Regions from separate parts of the Alcaligenes sp. SMD-FA genome, predicted to be linked through region 2. Evidence: predicted binding sites of a transcription regulator. Region 2 holds the regulator's gene; the other holds the start of a gene.
What was found. The regulator NrdR, encoded in region 2, represses ribonucleotide reductase genes. The targets are predictions, from matches to a motif close to CACNANATNTNGTG.
Positions count from the first base shown of each region.

Region 1: the regulator NrdR is predicted to act here: its motif matches at 1,416-1,429, upstream of nrdA (class 1a ribonucleoside-diphosphate reductase subunit alpha).

Region 1 is NZ_CP110108.1:781,294-784,715, forward strand. It holds gene recQ (DNA helicase RecQ) at 1-1,301, shown strand, start outside; gene nrdA (class 1a ribonucleoside-diphosphate reductase subunit alpha) at 1,500-3,422, shown strand, end outside.
Region 2 is NZ_CP110108.1:3,370,230-3,373,651, reverse strand. It holds gene glyA (serine hydroxymethyltransferase) at 32-1,282, shown strand; gene nrdR (transcriptional regulator NrdR) at 1,319-1,780, shown strand; gene ribD (bifunctional diaminohydroxyphosphoribosylaminopyrimidine deaminase/5-amino-6-(5-phosphoribosylamino)uracil reductase RibD) at 1,785-2,933, shown strand; tRNA gene OKX01_RS15575 (tRNA-Ser) at 3,294-3,384, shown strand.

The sequences.
Region 1 (3,422 bases), 1.5 Mb from region 2:
CCACTCAGTTGACGCGGGTAGAAATTGCCCAGCGCCTGAAGCTGGAAGAGGCCCGGCATTTTGTCGCCAGTTTTGATCGCCCCAATATTTGCTATCGCATCATCGAAAAGAACGAGGTGCGCAAGCAGCTCTTGAGTTTTATTCAGGAAGAGCACTCGGGCGATGCGGGAATTGTGTATTGTTTGTCGCGCTCTCGCGTGGAGGACACGGCCGAGTTTCTGTGCAAGAACGGTATTCATGCCTTGCCCTACCACGCAGGGCTGGATGCACAGCAACGCGCCATCAACCAGGCTCGCTTTCTTCGAGAAGAAGGGGTGGTCATGGTGGCGACCATTGCTTTTGGCATGGGCGTCAATAAACCGGATGTGCGTTTTGTGGCCCACATTGACCTGCCCAAATCGGTAGAAGGGTATTACCAGGAAACCGGGCGGGCAGGGCGCGATGGTGAAGCCGCTACCGCCTGGCTGGCCTATGGCCTGCAAGACGTGGTGCAATTGCATCGCATGATTAACCAGTCGCAAGGCGATGCGGCACACCGGCGCCAGCAAGGCCATGCGCTCGATGCCATGCTGGGCCTGTGCGAAACCATTTCCTGCCGCCGTCAGCGCTTGCTGGCCTATTTCGATCAGCAGATCGAACCGTGTGGGAACTGCGATACTTGCCTGGAGGCTCCAGAAGCCTGGGATGGCACCGTGGCCGCGCAGAAAATGCTGTCCACTATTTATAGATTGTGGCGCGAGCGTGGCCAGCGCTTTGGCGCCGGCCATCTTATTGATATTTTGTTGGGCAAGCTGACCGAGCGTGTCAAAGAGCATGAGCATGACAAGCTCACCGTCTTTGGTGTGGGCAAGGAGCTGACCGATCAGGCTTGGCGCGGGGTGCTGCGCCAGTTGCTGGCGCATAGTCTGGTCGCGGTCGACCCGGAAGGGTACGGCACCTTGTTGCTGACCGAGGCCAGCCGAGAAGTGCTCAAAGGGGAGCGCACCTTGATGTTGCGGCGCGAAACCGTAACACGTGGGCCGGCCGCCCATCGCGTAAAAGGTCAGGCGCCTGCCGGACCTGCTCTGGAGCCCGATCAACAGCGACGGTTCGAGGCTTTGCGTGCCTGGCGTGCCACTACCGCACGCGAACACGGCGTACCGGCCTATGTCATTTTCCATGACGCCACTTTGCGGGAAGTTGCCATCCGTTGCCCCAGCTCAGAGGCTGATCTGGAGCCGATTACAGGCATAGGTGTACGCAAAAGAGAAGCCTATGGCGAGGCTTTGCTGCGCTGCGTTCAAGAACTGCAAACGCAATAAAAATTGTTAATGGCGCAAAGATTGGTTGCATTTTTTTTACGCTGAATTTGCGTTGCAAAGACAAAACCGCTATTCGCTCAATCCGCTATATGTAGTAGAATGGCGGCAATATCACACTATATATGGTGTGCATCAACTGACGCTGGCGGCTGCAAAAGCCGCGTCCCCCGTCAACCACCACCGATTTCCGAGACTGACATGCAATCAACCGAACAGTTAATGGTCACTAAGCGAGATGGCCGTACAGAACCTATTAACCTCGACAAGATTCACCGAGTAGTTGATTGGGCTGCTGAAGGTCTGAGTAATGTGTCCGTCTCTCAAGTAGAGCTGCGCTCTCACATTCAGTTCTACAACGGCATTCGCACCAGCGATATCCACGAAACCATCATCAAGTCGGCGGCGGATCTGATCTCTGAAGATACGCCTGACTACCAATATCTGGCTGCCCGCCTGGCGATTTTCCACCTGCGCAAAATCGCTTTTGGCCAGTTTGAGCCTCCCAGCCTGTTTGATCATGTGACCTTGCAAACCAAGGAGGGTCGCTACGATCCGCATCTGTTGCAAGACTACACGCGCGCCGAGTTCGATGAGCTGGATGCGCATCTGGATCACTGGCGTGACATGAACTTCTCTTACGGTGCCGTCAAGCAGTTGGAAGGCAAGTATCTGATTCAAAACCGCGTGACCAAGCGCATCTACGAAAGTCCCCAGTTCCTGTACATGCTGGTGGCCATGTGCTTGTTTGCCCGTTACCCGGCCGATACTCGCCTGGGCTTTATCAAGCGCTTTTACGACGCCGTATCGCAATTCAAGATTTCCTTGCCCACGCCCATCATGGCTGGCGTGCGCACACCCACCCGTCAATTCAGCTCTTGCGTGCTGATCGAATGTGACGACAGCCTGGACAGCATCAATGCCACGACCAGCGCCATTGTTCGTTACGTGTCACAGCGTGCCGGTATCGGTATCAACGGTGGACGTATTCGCGCTGTAGGCAGCGAAATTCGGGGTGGTGAAGCACAACACACAGGTTGCCTGCCTTTCTTCAAGATGTTCCAGGCTGCGGTGAAGTCCTGCTCGCAGGGCGGCGTGCGCGGCGGTGCGGCAACCTTGTTCTACCCCATGTGGCACCTGGAAGTGGAAACACTGCTGGTCCTGAAGAACAACCGTGGTGTGGAAGAAAACCGTATCCGTCACCTGGACTACGGCGTTCAGATCAACCGTTTGTTGTACCAGCGCCTGATCAAGGGCAGCCACATCACGCTGTTCTCGCCGCATGACGTGCCCGGTTTGTACGAAGCCTTCTTTGCCGACCAGGACGAGTTCGAGCGTCTGTACGAGATGTACGAGCAAGATCCCGCCATCCGCAAGCGCAGCCTGCCTGCCGTGGAGCTTTTCTCTTTGCTGATGCAAGAGCGCGCCAGCACCGGCCGTATCTACATTCAGAACGTGGACCATTGCAACACGCATAGCCCATTCCAGGCTGACCGCGCTCCTGTGCGCCAGTCCAATCTGTGCATGGAAATCGCTCTGCCCACCAAGCCCTTGAACGATCTGAACGATCCTGAAGGTGAAATCGCACTGTGCACTCTGTCGGCTTTCAACCTGGGGGCTCTGGAGTCCCTGGACGAGCTGGACGGCCTGGCTGAACTGATTGTTCGTGCTCTGGATGCCTTGCTGGACTACCAGGATTACCCGGTCAAGGCCGCGCTGAATGCAACCAACAAGCGTCGTTCCCTGGGCGTTGGCGTTATCAACTACGCGTACTACCTGGCCAAGAACGGCACCCGCTACTCCGATCCTGCTGCCTTGGGTCTGACCCACCGCACGTTTGAAGCCATCCAGTACTACCTGTTGAAGGCTTCGGTGCAGTTGTCGCGCGAATACGGTCCTTGCGAGGCCTTCGACGAAACCACGTACGCCGCTGGTTTGCTGCCTACCGACACGTACAAGAAAGACGTGGACGGTATTTGCAACGAGCCGTTGCACCTGGATTGGGAAGCCTTGCGTGCTGACATCGTCAAGCATGGTCTGCGTAACTCGACCCTGACCGCCCTGATGCCGTCGGAAACCTCCAGCCAGATCGCCAATGCCACCAACGGTATTGAGCCCCCGCGT
Region 2 (3,422 bases):
TTTGCTACCTACTTTATCCTTAGGAACCCTCATGTTTGACCGTTCTGCGACTCTTGACAAAGTTGATCCCGATCTTTGGGCTGCGATCCAAAGCGAAGATGTGCGCCAGGAGCAGCACATCGAGCTGATCGCCTCGGAAAACTACACCAGCCCCGCCGTGATGCAGGCCCAGGGCACACAACTGACCAACAAATACGCGGAAGGTTATCCTGGCAAGCGCTACTACGGCGGTTGCGAGTTCGTGGATGTGGTCGAGCAATTGGCTATCGACCGTCTGAAAGAGCTGTTTGGTGCTGAAGCGGCCAACGTGCAGCCCAACTCCGGTTCGCAAGCCAACCAGGGCGTGTACATGGCTGTACTCAAGCCCGGTGATACCGTTCTGGGCATGAGCCTGGCTGAAGGCGGTCACTTGACCCACGGTTCCCCCGTGAATGCCTCGGGCAAGCTGTACAACTTCGTGTCCTACGGTCTGGACGAGAACGAAGAGCTGGACTACGACGAGTTGGAGCGTCTGGCCAAAGAGCACAAGCCCAAGCTGATCGTCGGTGGTGCTTCGGCTTACGCCCTGCGCATCGACTTTGAACGCATGGCTCGTATTGCTCATGAGAACGGCGCCTTGTTCATGGTGGACATTGCTCACTACGCTGGTCTGGTGGCTGGTGGTGCTTACCCCAACCCTGTGCCTTACGCTGACTTCGTGACTTCTACGACTCACAAGTCCCTGCGCGGTCCTCGTGGTGGCGTCATTATGATGAAGGCCGAGCACGAAAAGGCCGTCAATTCGGCTATTTTCCCCGGTATCCAAGGTGGTCCACTGATTCACGTGATCGCCGGTAAGGCCGTTGCTTTTAAAGAAGCCTTGGCTCCTGAGTTCAAGGATTACGCTGCTCAGGTCGTAAAGAACGCCGACGTGCTGGCTCGCACTCTGGTCGAGCGTGGTCTGCGTATCGTGTCCGGTCGCACAGAAAGTCACGTGATGCTGGTGGACCTGCGTCCCAAGGGCATCACGGGTAAGGTGGCCGAAGAAGCGCTGGGCAAGGCTCACATCACGGTCAACAAGAACGCCATTCCTAACGACCCTGAAAAGCCCTTTGTCACCAGCGGTGTGCGTTTGGGTACGCCTGCCATGACCACTCGCGGTTTCAAGGAAGCCGAAGCGGAATTGACGGCGCATCTGATTGCTGATGTACTGGACAACCCTCACGACGAAGCCGTTTTGGCGGACGTTCGTCGCCGTGTACACGAGCTGACTGCCAAGTTGCCCGTTTACTCCTCCAAGTAATCCAGCCGGAGCGGGCCGCAAGGCCCGCGATCTTGAATGAAGTGTCCGTTCTGCCACCATGCCGATACCCAGGTGATCGACTCTCGAATCACCGAAGAAGGCGACGCCATACGGCGACGTCGCAAATGCTCGGCCTGTGAACGGCGCTTCACGACTTACGAGCGTGCTGAGCTGAGCCTGCCCGTCGTGGCCAAGCGCAATGGCACTCGTATGGATTTTGATCCCGCACGTCTGCGGGCGAGCATGGGTGTTGCACTGCGCAAGCGCTCTATCCCCATGGCTCAGGTCGATGCCGCTGTGCAGCGCATCGAAGAAAAACTTCAACTGACTGGCGAGCGCGAAGTCTCTTCCGAGACCATAGGCGAGCTGGTCATGGCCGAGCTCAAGCAATTGGATCAGGTGGCCTATGTGCGCTTTGCCTCGGTCTACAAGAGCTTCAAGGACATCCGCGAGTTCGTACAGGCGATCGACGAAATGAACGATCCCGACCGCGGCTAAGGCGATGGTCGAGCAAGAAGACGTCATCTGGATGCGGCAAGCCCTGGAGCTGGCCGAAAAATCCCTGTATATCAGTGCTCCCAATCCACGAGTCGCCTGCCTGATTGTGCGCGATGGCCAATTGCTGGCTTCAGGTTCCACGCAGCAGGCGGGTGGGCCTCACGCTGAAGTGATGGCCTTGCGCCAAGCCAAAGAGCGCGGCGTCAATGTGGCCGGGGCTACTTTCTACGTCACCCTGGAGCCTTGCAGTCACCACGGGCGTACGCCTCCCTGTGCCGACGCCCTGATTAAAGCAGGTGCCGGGCGAGTCGTCTTTTCCATGTACGACCCCAACCCCTTGGTGGCAGGCAATGGTGTTTCGCGCCTGCGTCAGGCGGGAATTACGGTAGATGGCCCTTTGTGCGTCGAGCAGGCGCTGGCGATCAACGCTGGTTTCTTTGCCCGCATGACACGTGGACGCCCCTGGTTGTGGATGAAAATGGCCGCCTCGCTGGATGGCCGCAGTGCCTTGCCTGATGGCAGCTCTCAATGGATTACCGGGCCGCAGGCGCGTGACGATGGTCATCATTGGCGCGCTCGCAGTTGTGTCGTGTTGACGGGCATAGGTACGGTTAACGCGGACAATCCGCTAATGAATGTACGGGCGGTTTCTACGCCACGTCCACCCATCAAAGCCGTGCTGGACACGCATTTGCGTCTGACCCCCAATGCTGCCTTGCTGGATGGCACGCTTTGCTGGGTATTTAGCCATCGTCGGGATCCCGAACGCGAAGCCGAGTTGGCAGATCGCAATGCACAAGTCATTCCCATGCCTTTGCACGAAGGTCAGGTGGATGTGCGCGCCGTTCTGGACTGGATGACAGATCAGCAGATCAACGAAGTCCACGCAGAAGCAGGGGCGCGTCTTTCTGGTGCCTTGATTGATGCAGGTGTGGTTGACCAATTGCTGATGTACCTGGCCCCCAAGATTCTGGGGCAGGGACGAGGCGTGGCCGATATTACCGAGCTGGCCGGGCTGGACGATGTAGAGCCGTTCGAGTTTACCGATGTGCGCTTGCTAGGTGCCGATCTGCGTGTTCTGGCACGCCAACGCGATCATTGGGAAGCCTTGCTGCGAGCCGTCGGTGGGGCGTATCCGCCGGACTCGGAATAAGTCAGGTATTGCTGTTCGGCCTGGCGGCCAGATACTGCAAAGAGCATGCCTTCAAGCCTGTGAATTTGAGCCTACCGTTTTTCCGACCCTATCACCTTGACTGTGGCCTTGAGGCAAGTGCCGATGGTCGTTTGATTAAGTCTGCCGAGCAGTATCAATCGTCTCTTTAGAAGCAGGCCAAGAGTCCGAACTCACGATAAATTGAGACCAGGCTTATCCTACGGTTCAGCAGTCAGTAACCACTCAGCAACAAGGCTTAGCCCAAAAAAATTTCAGCACTTGCCTTATAAGGATAAGTGCTGCTATTATTATGGACTTGGCATTAGCAGCTTCAAATTGCTTGGCCAGAAAAAACAAGTAGGACAGGTGGCCGAGTGGTTGAAGGCGCACGCCTGGAAAGCGTGTATACGTTTATAGCGTATCGGGGGTTCGAATCCCCCTCTGTCCGCCAAGAATTCGATATGAAAACCCGCCCAGCGCAAGCTAGGC